Linked DNA regions of Methanovulcanius yangii. The protein of the gene in region 1 binds, or shares a complex with, the protein of each later gene. Links are inferred from orthologs where the notes say so. Each region holds a gene or a part of one and is shown on either strand. Other genes may lie near its edges.

Region 1 (8,366 bases):
GCTTCGAATATGCCGACCAGGTCCCTCCTGAATTCGAAGTGGATATTGACCGGATGCTGGAGCGTGCGTTGGAGCAGCCGATAAGCCGCATCATCGAAGCCGTGGGGTGGAAATGGTCGGAAATGGACCCGTCGCACAGGACACTGGCTGACTTCTTTTAGGTGGGATGAACAGTTGGGCGGCGGAAGGGTGTATCCATTCTGCAACCCATATGATTCCCTTCTTTTGGTGAACCGATTTGTTTGGGAAGGAAAAACGAGTGCGTATTTTCTGAGCATGTTGGTATGCATCCTTTAATTCACAATTGAATTTTCGGGCGATAGCGCTGTATGTTCCAATTTTCCATTATTTTAGGTATAGGACTCCGGTACGCCGTATAAATGCGCTCTCCGTTGATCAAGGCGGGGAAAAATCTATGAATTGAATGAAAAAAATGTGTCCGGGTTATCCTATGGTGAGAATGAGATCGTTCTGATGGCACAGAACATCCTGCAATACAGACGTCACTGTTGTTTGCGGGCTTATGGGTGGTATCATGGATTTCAAATGCTGTCCAGTTCTTTGCGGTTTCACCTCCTTTCTGTCCAGTATTCTGATTCAGAAAAAGGAGGATATACTATTTACGATTTGATATATATTGGGAACAATGAATTATTGAGATCTATAGGCGCGGAATTCTCCCAAACCCCGCATCCCCTTTGAAAGTACATTGTCTACATATGAAGAAGACGGAGATCAATCAGGCCCCGTGTCCATGAACGGATGGTTTCCATATTGCGGAAATCGCCGGGCTTTATTCCCTCCATTTTCATGGCTGCTTTTTCCCGAAGGCTGAACCCGTCATCCAAGACTTTTCCCGCAAAATACCCGGTTTCCCGGATATCAGTGTAAACCCGGACATCATCGAAAGCATTTGATGCGGCTTTCTTGCGTTCGGGAGAGATATCAATGAGGGTATACCCGCTTAGAAACCCGAGAACCGGGATCTCACGGAGCATATTCTGGTGATCCCGTACAAACGCGGTGATTTCGGGGAGGGCCTTATGATAATAAATGGGACTGCCGAGAATGATTGTCGTATAGGGAGTGATGTCGTAGATATCATGGATGGGTTTTGCTTCTGCGTCTTTCCCGTTTTCCCGTAATGTTGCTGCAATGGTTTCGGCTATTTCGCCCGTCGCACCGAATTTTGTTGCATACGCCACCAGAATTTTCTCTATCATATGTCCTCGTAATCCATGGAATGCTCACCCTGCAGGATATACTCCCTGGAGGGAAATGCAGGTAGGAGAATTTTTGCAGTGTAATCTAATGAATGCTTTTATTAAGTTAAAAAAAATTTGGAAAATGTGTATTATTTTGAGCCTGTTGTTGAATCTGTCATAACTCTGTAATTTTCTGTGCGATATCCGTTGCCCATGCACGGACCTCTTCCGGGGTGGAAAAATCCCCCTCCGGTGCGCCGGCCATGGTAGCTATCTGCATGTCCGATTCACTGAGAACCCCGAAATTAAGTTTTCCACCGAAGGCAGCCTTCTCTTCGATCAGAATATAGAGGAGCATGTCATCGATTGCGGAAAACATGGATTTCAGGCTCTTTTCGTCTTTTTTGCAGAGGGAAACCCCGTCGACAAAAAAGGCAATCCATTTGCCCTCGAGATAGGGTTTGTACTGTTTACAAAATTCGCGTGCTTCCACCAGAATTTTTCCCATATAGACCGGGCTTCCGATGATGATGGCATCGTAGTCATCCACTTTACCTACTTCCATGACCGGGATGAGATCGATATCCAGCCCGGAATCGACGAGAATCTGAGCAATCTGTCCGGCAATTTCCTCTGTTGTCCCGTATTTGGTGGCGTAGGTGACAAGAACCTTTTTGGCACACATATGCATCCCGGTATCCTGTTGAAATGTGTTAAATATTGTGTAATGTCGAGGAGTCGGGGGGTTGGTGATGGAAACGGCTTCTGACAATCCGGTGAACTGCCTGAGGCGCAATCCCTCCATGGGCCCGATTGTAAGAAACCAGCTCCCGGCGGAATCACGAACATGCCCCCCTCCCCGAATCGGGGAGAAGCACAGATTTGAATTGTCGTCGGAATCAATTTCACATGAGGAATGGCAAAATGCCGGTCACGGAGATGAAAATCGTTCAAAAGGGGAGCATTCTTGTCGAAGCCTTTGAGAAGGCATACTCTCCCGCTATCGCCCTGAAGAAGTTGTGCGGTGTCGGCGGCGGTTCGACAGTTACCTATCTTCAGTCCGACAGAAGAATCCTGGTTGATACCGGTTTTGATTTTGAGACAAACCGTTCTGTGGAGAATCGCTCGGCCAACGAGCGGCGTCTCCTTCAGTCGCTCCACAATGCGGGTCTTCGCCCGGAGGATATCGATGCCGTCTTTATTACCCACTGGCATGCCGATCATTTCCTGAATCTTTCCCTCTTCCCGGAAAGTGAATTTCTCCTCTCCCGCACGGCAGTTGAGCGACATGCCCCTGACTATACTGGTGTAAGGGATGGAGAGATGATTGCCGACGGGGTGCAGGTTGTATATACGCCCGGCCATACTATTGATCACGCATCCCTGCTCGTGACAACCGGGCCCCTTCGTTTTCATGAAAGGACACAGAGGGGCGGCAGCATCTCAGGCATAGGTCCCTCGACAATTGCCATAGCCGGCGATGCAGTCATCGATGCCACGTACTATGCACTTGGACGGGTATGGGACTACAACAGTGATTTTTATTCGCACGAGCAGACACTTGAAAGCGAGCGTCTTCTCTGTTCTGCTGCAGATTTCATCATTCCGGGGCATGGCTCAATCTTCATGAATACCAAAAAAACCAGTGCTCCCGGACCTGGTGTGGGTGTCCCGTGATTTTTGGTGAACAGCACACCACATCATGGCTACACAAACGCTCTTGTCGTAATACACCCAATCAGCATTACCTTGGGATGATTCCATGATGGGAATCGGAAACAATTGGCTCCTTGCTGTGTTCATCGCCGCCATCTGCATGACAGTGCCTGCATCTTCGATTGTTTCTGCCACGATTGGTGAAACGGTCGTTCTTTCCGGTAGCGCAGGAGGATATGATGAGATGTACCTCTTTCTCACAGGACCGAACCTCCCCCCCGGAGGGGTACGGATGGACAGCATACCATCGTCAGTGGTATCAGGTGACCCTGCAACCTTTACCCGAACGGTCGTGGACGGAGGACGCTGGGAATACTCCTGGGACACCCGATACGCAGGAGGTATGCTGGACGCGGGGACCTATCTTGTCTGGGCGGCACCGGTTCCGCTCGGCCGGTATGATCTCATCAGCTCCGGAGCGAGTTTTGCCACTATAAGCGTCACTCTCACCAAACCGGACCTTACAGCAGTTATCGCTACGGACCCCACCGGATCGATCCACGTGACCAGTGATCCTTCCGGTGCGATGGTAACAGTAAACACAATGCCGTACGGAACGACCCCCCTTGTGATCGAGTATCTACCTGGCGGCAACATAGATGTGACTGTTTCCAAAGCCGGATATGCAGTCTTTGAAGCGGAGGTCGTCATCCGGACGGGCACTATGGCTGTTTTGGATGTAACGCTCTCGCCGGAAAAGACGCCGACAGCGACACCTGTTGGAACGGAATCCATACCAGTATCCCGGACAGCCCCCTCCGTGCCACCGTCATCTCCTGCGCCCTCGTGCTGGACCATTGCCGGAATTGCCCTTGCAGTCTCCGTGACCGGTATCCTGCGCACATTAAAGGGAAAATAGATTATTCTGATTTTTTCAGGCTGACGCCATTCAGGTCGCACGACCCTGCACAGCTTTCTTCCTGTTCTTTTCCATCTCCATTTCCGTTACTGTTGCCGTTTCCTGCATCGATTACCCTATAGGCATCAGCAAGTACTGCCGCCTGCGCAAGGGAGCCTGCGAGGAGTACTACCTCGAGGATCTCTTCCTTCGTTGCCCCCTTTTTTATGGCACCGTTCATATGATATTCTACGCAGTGGCGGCAATTGAGGGCGGCACCGACAGCAAGAGAGATCAATTCGACCATCTTCGGTTCGATACTGGAGGTTTTTGCAATTGCCTCCTTGAAAAGGAGATGTGAGAGAAGAACCTCCGGTTTTTTTGCCATCTTCTTATAAATCAGGGGGACGGCGCCGTATTCTTCCTTGATGACATTAAGCCACTCTGCAGATGCACCGGCGGTTCCCCGGTCGATTATTTCCTGTAAAGTTTCTTCGTACTTCAATATGCACCAATCCAGTCGCAAAAAAAGGTTTTATGTACTCCGTAAAATACCTGCTTATTCTTCACACCATAATCTTCGTTTCAGAGAATGGACGGATGCGTATGAGGATATAGTTGCGCATACGGGACGGAAGGAGTTCGGCGACATCCCCGATCCGCACACCGTTTTCAATCTCAATCTCCTTCATCAGAGCCGCATAGGGTTCGTAGGGCACTTTCACCCGCAACCCGGCAATCTGTACCGTGATGGGCGTCGGATGCGTCGAACCTGCGGTGATCTCCATTGCATCATCGATGACCGTCATCAGACGGGCAGGACTTACCGAGAGCGGGTCCTTCGCCACCTCTTCGCGACGGATGTTAAGGACCTGTGATATTTCATCCACGAGGGCATCAAGCCGGTCAATCTCTCCCTCCTGCTGGCGCATACGATGGCCGATTCTTCCAATCCCCCCGACATATCCATCAACCGGCGGGTCGATAATTCTCCTGAGTGCCTCGGTGTCCGGACGCCCGGTCAGAATAATCGGCACTTTTATCCCCCGTCTCAGGGCCGGCATCTTGTATTCGATGCACGATTCGAAATTACCGAGAAGAATGACGGCACAGTCATGTTCGTTGATGATGTCGCGTTCCTCGATGTTGAGATTGGCAATCCTCTTTCCGTATCCGCGGGCGAGGCCGACCATATTCGTCTTTGCCCCTGCCTGGCGGAGATATTCTGCAACATCACAGGAGGAGTGGGGGAGATGATGGATCTCAAGACTCGGGGAGACGACGGCAATCTCCGTCCCCACCAGCGGGGATTCGAAGACCTCCCCCCCGAGAGGTCTGCTGATCTTTCGTATCAGCTCAATATCATCTTTGGGAACGAGCGACTGAAGGACGACATCCTGTGCAATCATGTGTTTTTGTACGATGTACCCGCCAAGGTCGTCGATCAGGTCGATGACGATATCATGGCGGTATACACCGCCCTTATAGGTGATGGGAACAAGTGTTGTCATTCCGCTTCCTCCATAAGCCTGAATTTCTCTGCAACAAGAGTCTCGACAAGATCTTCATCAAGGGTATTTTCCGATGCAAGGTAGAAAAATCGGCCTTTGCCTATTGACTCCCGCCTCACCTTGAATCCCTCAGGAGCGATCCACTGAAGGGCATATATGATATCCCGGAACAAGCCTGCAGACGGGTCCATGACCTCGATCTTCTCTATCTCACGAGGATTCAGCCCCGGGACACGGATGAAGACCGTAAACCTGTCCGGCTGATCGATCTGGTCCCTGCCAAACATGTCCCAGAGTACAGTGAGCATCTGGGAGAGATAGGTTTCTTCCCCGATATCGAGGACGATGCCGTCCTCCTTTGCGATGGCACTCGAGAAATCGCCGATCCTGACTCTGCCAGGGATCTGTTTGATGAGGCCGACGGCAAGAAAGAGCGGTGTCTCGGGATCAATATAAATATGGAGCCTTCCGATTGAGTGGCTCAGGTCGAGATCTTTCAGGATATTGTCGGCTATCTCGTGATAGGTCTGCCGTCCCACCTCTTCAGCACATTCAACCTCGAAGTACTCAAGTGCATCCATGGTACTACTCTCCCCTGATGAATCCGGATGACAGGAGCGCCGACCCGACAGAGCCGATATACTGCGAGTGATGGGGGACCACGATTTCAGTCTGAAGAAGCGAGCCCATCTCCTTGACGAGACCTTCGATGAGTGATGTCCCTCCCACCATGATCACAGGCTCCTTGATATCAACCTCCTGCAACTGCTGCTCAAAGACCTGTTCTGCAACACTGCGGCACGCAGCTGCCGCCACATCCTCTTTTGAATGTCCTTCCGCAAGGGCGTTGACAAGACTCTGTGTCCCGAAGACGATACAGTATGAATTCATGGGGACTTCCCGGGAGAGGCCTTTCATCGCAATGGGTCCGAGTTCGGTGATGTCAACGCCGATTCTCTTGGCGGTCATCTCCAGGAATCGTCCCGATGCACCGGCACAGATACCTCCCATTGTAAACGTTCCGGGTATTCCGTCCTGAACTGATATTGCCTTGTTGTCCATGCCTCCGATGTCGATGACCGTCGCTTCTCCGTGCTGCCGGTCGGCAAGAAAGACTGCTCCCTTCGAGTTGACCGTGAGCTCTTCCTGGATGAGATCTGCACCTATCTTCTCGCCGATAAGATATCTGCCGTACCCTGTCGTGCCAATCGCTTCAATGTCGCTTAATTTCAGTCCAGCTTCCGAGAGAGCGCTTTCCATGACCGTTTCTGCGCTCTTCAGCACTTCCGTCGTCGCTGTCCACCCGGTTCCGATGATCTCATTATCCTGCATGACGATGGCCTTCGTGGTGGATGATCCCGAATCAACGCCGAGCGTGATTCCGACCTGTTTTTCACGAGCGAGGAGTGCCCGCCTCCGTGCAATGGTCGTAAGGGCTTCCATCCTTGTCAGGAGCGTCCCTGCAGTGGTGCGTTCGGTAAATGAGTAACTGACGACCGGAAGGTCGGAATTCTCATGAATGTACCGGCGCAGTTCATTGCGGACGATTGCGGCTTCCGAACACCGGAAACAGGTGGCAATGAATACCGCATCTGCCTCAACGGATCCTTCCACCAGTGCCATGGCCCGTGCAATGGCAAGTTTCAGGTCGCCGGAACGGGCTTCCAGTCCGAATTCATCATATGATCGTCGAATGTCGGCGAGGGTCACGTCAGGGAAGAACATCTCTGCATTGACCATCGCCGCCGCATCGTAGATTTCCTTCTGTACCCCGCTGTGTTCAGGGCCGCAGGAGAGTTGTGCCACACGCACCGGCTGCTCACTCATTCGTCTCACCCCCGAGTGCTGTCAGAAATTCCTTTATCGAGGCGACGAACTCGATGCCTTCCTCGTCACTGGTGGGGTATTTAATGTCGAGAAGGGGTATGTCCGACCGCTTTCTGAGGAGGTACATCACCAGTTCATTGGTGCGCGAACATCCCATGCACCCGAAGGCGAGATCGGCATCATTGATGATGATGGCGGCATCCGCCTCATCTATCATCGGTCCATACAGGGCCATTCTGCCCCGTACTCCAGCCGGGACCTCAACTGCGGCCCATTTCAGTCCTTTCTTCGGGTCTTCGGGCGTCATCTGCAGGGGCGGGGAATCAAGACTTGCTGTCTGAATCCGTTCCCTGATGGCGATTGCAGCGCCCAGGGGCTCATGGCCCCAGCGCTCCACCATATCGGAGAGCACCAGGCTTGTGGCAGGATAAATAAATACTTTTGCCATTATGAATCAGTCCTCTTCATTATCGATGATTTCCAGAAGCCTCTCGACCGGCAGCTTCCCCTCATCCATTCTTTTCTTTTCAAATTTCCTGACAGGAGCGGTTTGTGAACCGATCTCTTCCAGTCCATGCGATATATATCGCAGAATCCCGCTTTCAAATTCATGGCCGTAATAGCCGGGTCGTGCTCCCCCGAGGTTTGCACGACACCGCCGGGGGTCGCCGGGAGGAAATCCCCGATCTTTGACAAAGATATGTGCCGGGTCCACCGTGCGGAGTTCACGTATGAGAGTTCGCACCTCATCGGGCTTCCCCGTGACCTGAAGGCCAAAACACGTCTCCTTGATCATTACTCCTTCGGAGATTTCATAGGCCCGGATTGCGAGGGTCTGGGGAGTGACATTGGGAGAGTCGATGAAGACGTATTTCGTCACCGTTCCCACGTATGAGGGAGTATACATCTTTTTTGTCATCGCTCTGCCTCCCTGAGATAGACCGGCTTTCCTTCCCTGAGTCCTTTAAGTTTTTCCGGGTCGAGAATTTTCCCGATAATGTTGGTGCTCTCCATCGGCTCTGAAGTAGGGCCGAATTCGGCGGAGGGGACTGTGCGAACGCCCACGAGGCCCGCGGTCTTGCGTGAATCGTTCGTCATTGCAAGGATGTTTGCGGGCACCTCACCCTCCGGAAGATTCTCCCGGTGGATAATCGTCTTTTTCGACACCTCCGGCTGGAAGAGATAGACATCTTCAAACTTCATGAGTAGCGGCATTTTTCCGATATCATACCACCGCAGTCCGGTAACCGACCTGAAGATATGGCAGGT
Region 2 (6,254 bases), 1.0 Mb from region 1 along the record:
GGGTATTTTGTCGGATATATGCCAATCTTTGCGACTGCTGAGATGTACTGGACATATGCCCAGATTCCGTTCTTCCTCATTGCCGGCCTCGTAACCGGTCTGATGGGGCTTCTCTATATAAGGACCTATATCGCATCCCGCGTTTCTTTCAGCGGATTTATCGAGTCAAGCGGGCTTCCTCCATATTTAAAGCCCGCGGCAGGTGCTTTTCTCGTGGGCGTGCTTGTTATTGCTCTCAGTCTCCTCTCACCTGAGACCTTTCTGGCAGGCATTGCAAGTCTCGGGACGGGGTATGGCGCCCTGCAGATGATTATCTATGCAATGATTCCGCTCTCCGTTCTTCTCCTCCTCCCTTTCATGAAGATCGTCACCACTTCGCTTACCATAGGGTCCGGGGGGAGCGGAGGAGTCTTTGCTCCGGCACTTGTCATCGGTGCCGCAACCGGTGGGGCACTCGGGACTCTCCTGCATATCCTTCTGCCGGCGTATGTCCCGGCAGCGTCCATACCCGCATTTGCCGTGGTGGGCATGATATCCCTTTTTGGCGGCATTTCCCATGCCCCTGTGGCAGTGCTCATCATGATTGTCGAAATGACCGGTAATCTCTCCCTTTTTGTGCCTGCAATGGCCGCTGTGGCTGTATCCTCGATAGTGACCTGGGATTCGTCCATCTTTCTGGCTCAGGTGGAAGACCGTGCACATTCTCCTGCACATCGTGGGGATTACCGGATCGATATTCTCCAGGAAATCGGGGTGGCCGGTGCAATGATCACCGGGGATGCGGTGATTACGGTGACCGGGGATATGGAGACGAACGAGGTGCTGGAGATCATTGAACGTACCGGGCATACCGGATATCCGGTCATCGAGGAGGGTCGACTGGTGGGGATAATAACCATAGGGGATCTCCGGGGCGGAACGGCCCCTGACAACCGCTCCCTGACAGTGCGTGACTGCATGACGACTCCGTTGATTACCCTTTCCACCGCCGATACCCTCGAAGATGCGGTTCTTCTGATGACGGGAAAAGACATGCATCACATCCCTGTTGTATTTTCCAACGAGAAGGACAGGCTTGCAGGATTTCTCACTTCAACGGATATTATGCGTGCATATGCGAAGGCCCTGCAGCTGGATACGGGTGCCTCCTGAGCAGTGGTTTGGGGCTGTGGAGCCCCTAATTCCTGATTAGGGGCCTGAAATGCAACTCAATTGTTCATTTTGGACACTGGTCCTCCGAACAATGTGCCGCAGTCTCTATTATGATCAAGGTCATAAATGGTGACCAATGAAACTGGTCACAGAAGGTATAGACGCACTTCCCGGCGTCATTGTTGAAGAAGGGGCCCGGAGCTACACTGTCCGACTGAGAGTCCCGGCAGGGGTCATCACCCCCGGGCAGATTAAGAAGGTGGCCGACCTTGCTCAGGAATTCGGGACCGATATGCTGCATCTGACTACACGCCAGACGATCGAGATACCTCATGTCACCGAAGAGAACGTTGCGCCTCTGCAGATCGCTCTCGAGGAGAATGGTACGCCCATTGGTGCAGAGCATGAGACCGTCGTCAATATCACCGCCTGTCCCGGGAATGAGCGATGCCGTCTTGCGAATGTCGATTCGCTCTCTCTTGCCATGGATGTCGACAAGAAATATTTTGGCCGTGATATGCCGGTAAAGACAAGGATCGGTATTTCTGCGTGCCCGAACGCGTGTGTTAGCGAACGACTCTGTGAGGTGGGTGTGACAGGACTTCTCAAGCCGGTACGGCACCCGGAAAAGTGCACCGGCTGTGGCACGTGTGTAGAATACTGCAAGGAGGATGCCCTTGAGGTCGTCAACGGTGTCATCATTCTGAATAATGACCGGTGTATACGCTGCGGGTCCTGTGTCCATACCTGTCCGTATGACGTCATCACCGCGGGTGAACCGTGGTACCAGATTACATTCGGGGGAAAGAGGGGACGCCATCCCAAGCTTGGGCACCATATCATCACCGTATCGGGGGTGGAGACGGCATCAAAGGTAATCGACATTCTGATGTACAGAATTTACCGGCATGCGGTGAGTGGTCTCCTCCTCGGCGACCAGTTGGATGATGCATATCTCAGCATAATCCTCTCGGAAATTGAGAAAAAAATTCCTCCGGAAAATATTGTGTCCGAGTGGTGAAAGGCCCCGTTTCATCTCATTTTTACCGGAGGGGTAAGAGTCCGGATTTTGTTCTCATGTATGTTCCTTTCGATTTGCTTTTTTAGCCCCATGCGCTTGCAATACGGCGTTTAATCGATAATTATGGAGCGCATTGATTTATTGAGAAAACCCCGTCCCGGAGTTATACATAGTGCTACGCGGAACGAATATTCGTATTACAACCTGTATAAAAAGCCTGATTTGAGCTTTTTCTCGAATTATAGGTGAAAAATGGGATTTATTCAAATCGGATTATACGCCAAGTTTTTAGCAATCCTTATATCCTTCGATAAGGAATATCCTCTTGTCCCATGCGGGGACGTGCAGTAGTTACCCTCATCGATATCCGGTCAGGTTCGCCTGACGTTGTTCAGTAAATGTAATGCATTGCACTAATGGGTAATTGGAGGAAAATAAATGGCAAAATATTCCGACACAATCGATCTCTATTCGGATGACGGAAAGCTGCTGAAGAGCGATGTCGTGCTTGACAAGATCAGCCCGCTCGTGAACCCGGCAACCATGAAGATCATCGACCTCACCAAGAGGTCCATCGCAGTCAACCTCGGTGGAATCGAGGCTGGCCTGAAGTCCGGCAAGCTCGGCAAGGGCAAGATCCTCGGCCGTGAGCTCGACCTTCCGATCATGGCAAACAAGGACGCCATCGTCGGCTCAATCAAGGAGATGCTCGACATCGAGGGCGGCGAGACCGTCGTCAACGAGTTCAAGGGCGGAAACCTTCTCCTCATTGAGGTCCCGAAGGCACGTCTCGAGGCAGCATCCACCTACGATGCAGCTATCACGTCAGTTGCAGCAGCAACCACCTACGCAATTGTTGACCAGTTCAACATCGATGCATTCAATGCATCCACCGTCAAGGCCGCATGCTGGGGCGGATACCCGCACACCATGGACATGCCCGGAGCAGGCGTCTCCTCAGTGCTTTCCATCCCCCAGAACAACGAAGGTCTTGGTTTCGCACTCCGTAACATCGGTGTCAACCACGTGGTCATGATGACCCAGCGCAATGCAATGCAGGGTGCAACCCTCGCAGCCACGCTCGAGACTGCCGGTGAGTTCGAGATGGGCGGTGCAATCGGCCCGTTCGAGCGCCACATGCTCCTGCAGTACGCATACCAGGGTCTGAATGCAAACAACCTCGTCTACGACCTCGTCAAGGAGAACGGTCAGACCGGTACCATCGGTACTGTCGTCCAGTCGCTTGTCGAGCGTGCAATCGCTGACAAGGTCATCGTGCCCGGCAAGAAGGGCGGGTACTTCCAGTTCTACGACACGAAGGACCCCATGATGTGGAACGCATACGCAGCAGCCGGTACCATGGCAGCTACCATGGTCAACTGTGGTGCAGGACGTTTCGCACAGGCAGTCTCCTCGACTCTCCTGTACTTCAACGACCTGCTTGAGCACGAGACCGGTCTCCCCGGCACCGACTTCGGTCGTGTCATGGGTACTGCCGTCGGTTTCTCGTTCTTCAGCCACTCCATCTATGGTGGCGGTGGTCCCGGTATCTTCAACGGTAACCACGTCGTGACGCGCCACGCAAACGGCTGTGCAATTCCGTGTGTGGTAGCAGCCTGTGCACTCGATGCAGGAACCCAGATGTTCACTCCTGAGGGCACCTCTGCCATCATGGGCGAGACCTACGGACAGATTGACGTGTTCAGCAAGCCGATCCAGCAGATCGCCAACGGCGTCTGAATTGAGATTCGATCCGAATGACTGAAGCAGATTACCCTCAGTGCAGAATCGTCCCGCTTCGCATGCTTAAGCCGGAGTCCTCCGAGAAGCTTCTCAATCTTATTGTGAAGGTTCCCGGAATCCGCCGCATGATGATAAACGGCCCAAGTCTTCCCCGGACAGTACCATACGGTCCGGCCCGGGGAAAACCGAACCCCAATACCAACCGTAGAGTGATCACAGTCGGTACGTCCGACTTTGAACTCCAGGTGCAGGTGGGTTCGATCACGATGGAAGTCGAGGACGATAGTGTTATTGAGGAAATCCGAGCCCTTTGTGACGCCTTTTTTGAAGAGAAAAAATTCCCGTATCAACTTCAGAGCGGGAGAAAATTCATGAAAACTCAGGCGACTACCGCTGATTACGCGAAGTATGGTCCGCATGCGGACCCCGCAGTGATTGGGCTCACGGACCCACGGAAGAAAGAAGGTCCGATCATTATACAGGGAAGATAACGCATGCCGATTGGACGTGTAACCCAGGTTGTTGACTGTCGCGAATCCATGGGGATGGGGAAAGGCGGTGGCCTTGCCCAGCGTGGCACTATTTCAGAGTGCCGCCATCCGGATGTGATCGTCGTCGGGATGTCACCCGGGCGCAGACACGTTACCAAGCCGGTGTGTGACATTACCTCTGCCCTTCGCAGGGAAGGAGTGGAATTTTCGGTGAGCACACTTGTGCTCAATGCCGGAAGCGGCGTACCCGCCGACGCTCCGAAGATTGCCGGTTCCGTGCTGGGAGCGTATTTCGGCCTCTCGGCAAAGGAAGTGTCCCAGATTGAACAGCATAAAGTTGCAATTCTCCATCACGGGAATGTGCGTTCCCATGTCGTCGAGAAGGTCAGGTTCATTCTGGCGCAGGCGGATGTGAAGGCAGTGGTTGTCTCACAGGCACCGATCGATTACGAGGACCTCGCAAAGGTCGGTGTAAAGACAGCGTATGTGATGCCCCCTGAGGGCGCTATCCGCACCAAAGGTACGGTTGTTGCCATCGTCGGCGGTGTCACGCGTGGTCAGACCCCTCCACGGGAGAAACTCTCTGAAGTCATTCAGGCTGTAATGAAAGAGATGAAAAAATCTAATTGAGGTGAAATATATGGCATACAAACCGCAGTATGGTCCGGGTACCTCTACCGTCGCCGAGAACAGGCGCCGCCAGATGAACCCCGCCGTCGAACTTGAGAAAGTTCGTGAAGTCACTGATGAAGATGTCGTGCTTGTCCTCGGACACCGCGCACCTGGTTCCGCATATCCGACCGCACACCCGCCGCTCGCAGAGCAGCAGGAACCCGACTGCCCCATCAGGAAGATCGTCGCCCCGACCGAGGGTGCAAAGGCAGGAGACCGTGTCCGTTACGTCCAGTTTGTCGACTCGATGTTCAACGGCCCTTCACAGCCCTACCAGCGTACCTACACCGAGTGCTACCGCTTCCGTGGTATCGACCCCGGTACACTCTCCGGTCGCCAGATCGTCGAGTGCCGTGAGCGTGACCTCGAGGCATACTCCAAGTGGCTCATCGAGACCGAGATGTTCGACCCCGCACTGACCTCCATCCGTGGTGCAACCGTGCACGGTCACTCACTCCGTCTTGCAGAAGACGGCCTGATGTTCGACATGCTCCAGAGGTGCATCCTCGGAGACGACGGTGTCGTCCGCTACGTGAAAGACCAGATCGGTGAAGCACTTGACCGTGAAGTCCTTGTCGGCAAGCCGATGGACGAGTCATGGACCAAGGCAAAGTCGACCATCTTCCACTCTCTCGTCGGTGAATCATACCGTGACGACGAGGAGTATGTAGAGTACATCGTGCGTGTCCACACGCTCAGGACAAAATACGGCTTCATGCCGAAAGAGGAGTGATTTAAATGGGAAAAATTGAGAGATCACAGAAGCTCTTCCTCAACGCACTGAAGGAGAAGTTCGAGGGCGAGGACCCCGAGTCAGTAAAGACCACCTTCTACAACTTTGGCGGCCTCAAGCAGTCTCCGCGTAAGCGCGAGTTCATGAAGGCAGCAAAGGGCATCGAGATGGAGCGTGGAATTTCCATGTACGACCCCGAGCACTGCCACCTTGGCGGTCTGCCCATGGGTCAGAGACAGCTCATGACCTACGAGGTCTCCCAGACCGGAGTCTTCGTGGAGGGTGATGACCTGCACTTCGTCAACAACGCCGCCATGCAGCAGATGTGGGACGACATCCGCCGTACCGTGGTTGTCGGCATGGACCTTGCACACGCAACGCTCCAGAAGCGTCTCGGCAAGGAAGTTACCCCCGAGACCATCAACGAGTACCTCCACATCCT

Evidence for each region.
Region 2: the proteins of AZH53_RS01340 (region 1) and mcrC are in contact, whole or in part, in a cryo-EM structure (PDB 9H1L), measured with the Methanococcus maripaludis proteins. The link is inferred for Methanovulcanius yangii from one-to-one orthologs. Residues at the interface, in WP_011170365.1 of Methanococcus maripaludis: Arg6, Glu8, Gln30, His32, Val33, Met34, Gln35, Tyr39, Leu80, Ser81, Arg82, Leu85, Pro86, His87, Cys90, Asp91, Ser93, Glu94, Arg97, Lys98, Lys102, Pro103, Asn104, Met105, Ile106, Gly107, Ala109, His110, Lys122, Glu123; in WP_011171501.1 of Methanococcus maripaludis: Arg5, Lys6, Glu7, Gln8, Ile9, Val10, Asp11, Cys12, Arg13, Ala14, Val15, Met16, Gly17, Gly19, Glu20, Gly22, Gly23, Leu24, Gln26, Arg27, Gly28, Thr29, Phe30, Ala31, Glu32, Leu34, Asn36, Thr51, Tyr59, Arg62.

Annotation. Positions count from the first base shown.
Region 1 is NZ_LTBL01000001.1:261,225-269,590, forward strand. The notes cover bases 3,299-6,192. They hold AZH53_RS01340 (methanogenesis marker 7 protein), read right to left. Parts: upstream 5,271-6,192; coding sequence 4,326-5,270; downstream 3,299-4,325. Other genes in these bases: AZH53_RS01330 (PEGA domain-containing protein), read left to right, coding at 3,299-3,780; AZH53_RS01335 (carboxymuconolactone decarboxylase family protein), read right to left, coding at 3,782-4,264; AZH53_RS01345 (methanogenesis marker 17 protein), read right to left, coding at 5,267-5,851; AZH53_RS01350 (methanogenesis marker 15 protein), read right to left, coding at 5,856-6,192. In the rest of the region: AZH53_RS01310 (DNA-directed DNA polymerase), read left to right, coding at 1-161; AZH53_RS01315 (flavodoxin domain-containing protein), read right to left, coding at 714-1,223; AZH53_RS01320 (flavodoxin domain-containing protein), read right to left, coding at 1,381-1,890; AZH53_RS01325 (MBL fold metallo-hydrolase), read left to right, coding at 2,145-2,882; more of AZH53_RS01330, read left to right, coding at 2,968-3,298; more of AZH53_RS01350, read right to left, coding at 6,193-7,097; AZH53_RS01355 (methanogenesis marker 5 protein), read right to left, coding at 7,090-7,545; AZH53_RS01360 (methanogenesis marker 6 protein), read right to left, coding at 7,552-8,016; methyl-coenzyme M reductase-associated protein Mmp3, read right to left, coding at 8,013-8,366.
Region 2 is NZ_LTBL01000001.1:1,310,108-1,316,361, reverse strand. The notes cover bases 3,298-6,223. They hold mcrC (methyl-coenzyme M reductase I operon protein C), read left to right. Parts: upstream 3,298-4,410; coding sequence 4,411-5,037; downstream 5,038-6,223. Other genes in these bases: mcrA (coenzyme-B sulfoethylthiotransferase subunit alpha), read left to right, coding at 5,818-6,223; mcrG (coenzyme-B sulfoethylthiotransferase subunit gamma), read left to right, coding at 5,048-5,812; mcrD (methyl-coenzyme M reductase operon protein D), read left to right, coding at 3,931-4,407; mcrB (coenzyme-B sulfoethylthiotransferase subunit beta), read left to right, coding at 3,298-3,913. Outside these bases: AZH53_RS06750 (chloride channel protein), read left to right, coding at 1-1,152; AZH53_RS06745 (4Fe-4S binding protein), read left to right, coding at 1,289-2,173; more of mcrB, read left to right, coding at 2,612-3,297; more of mcrA, read left to right, coding at 6,224-6,254.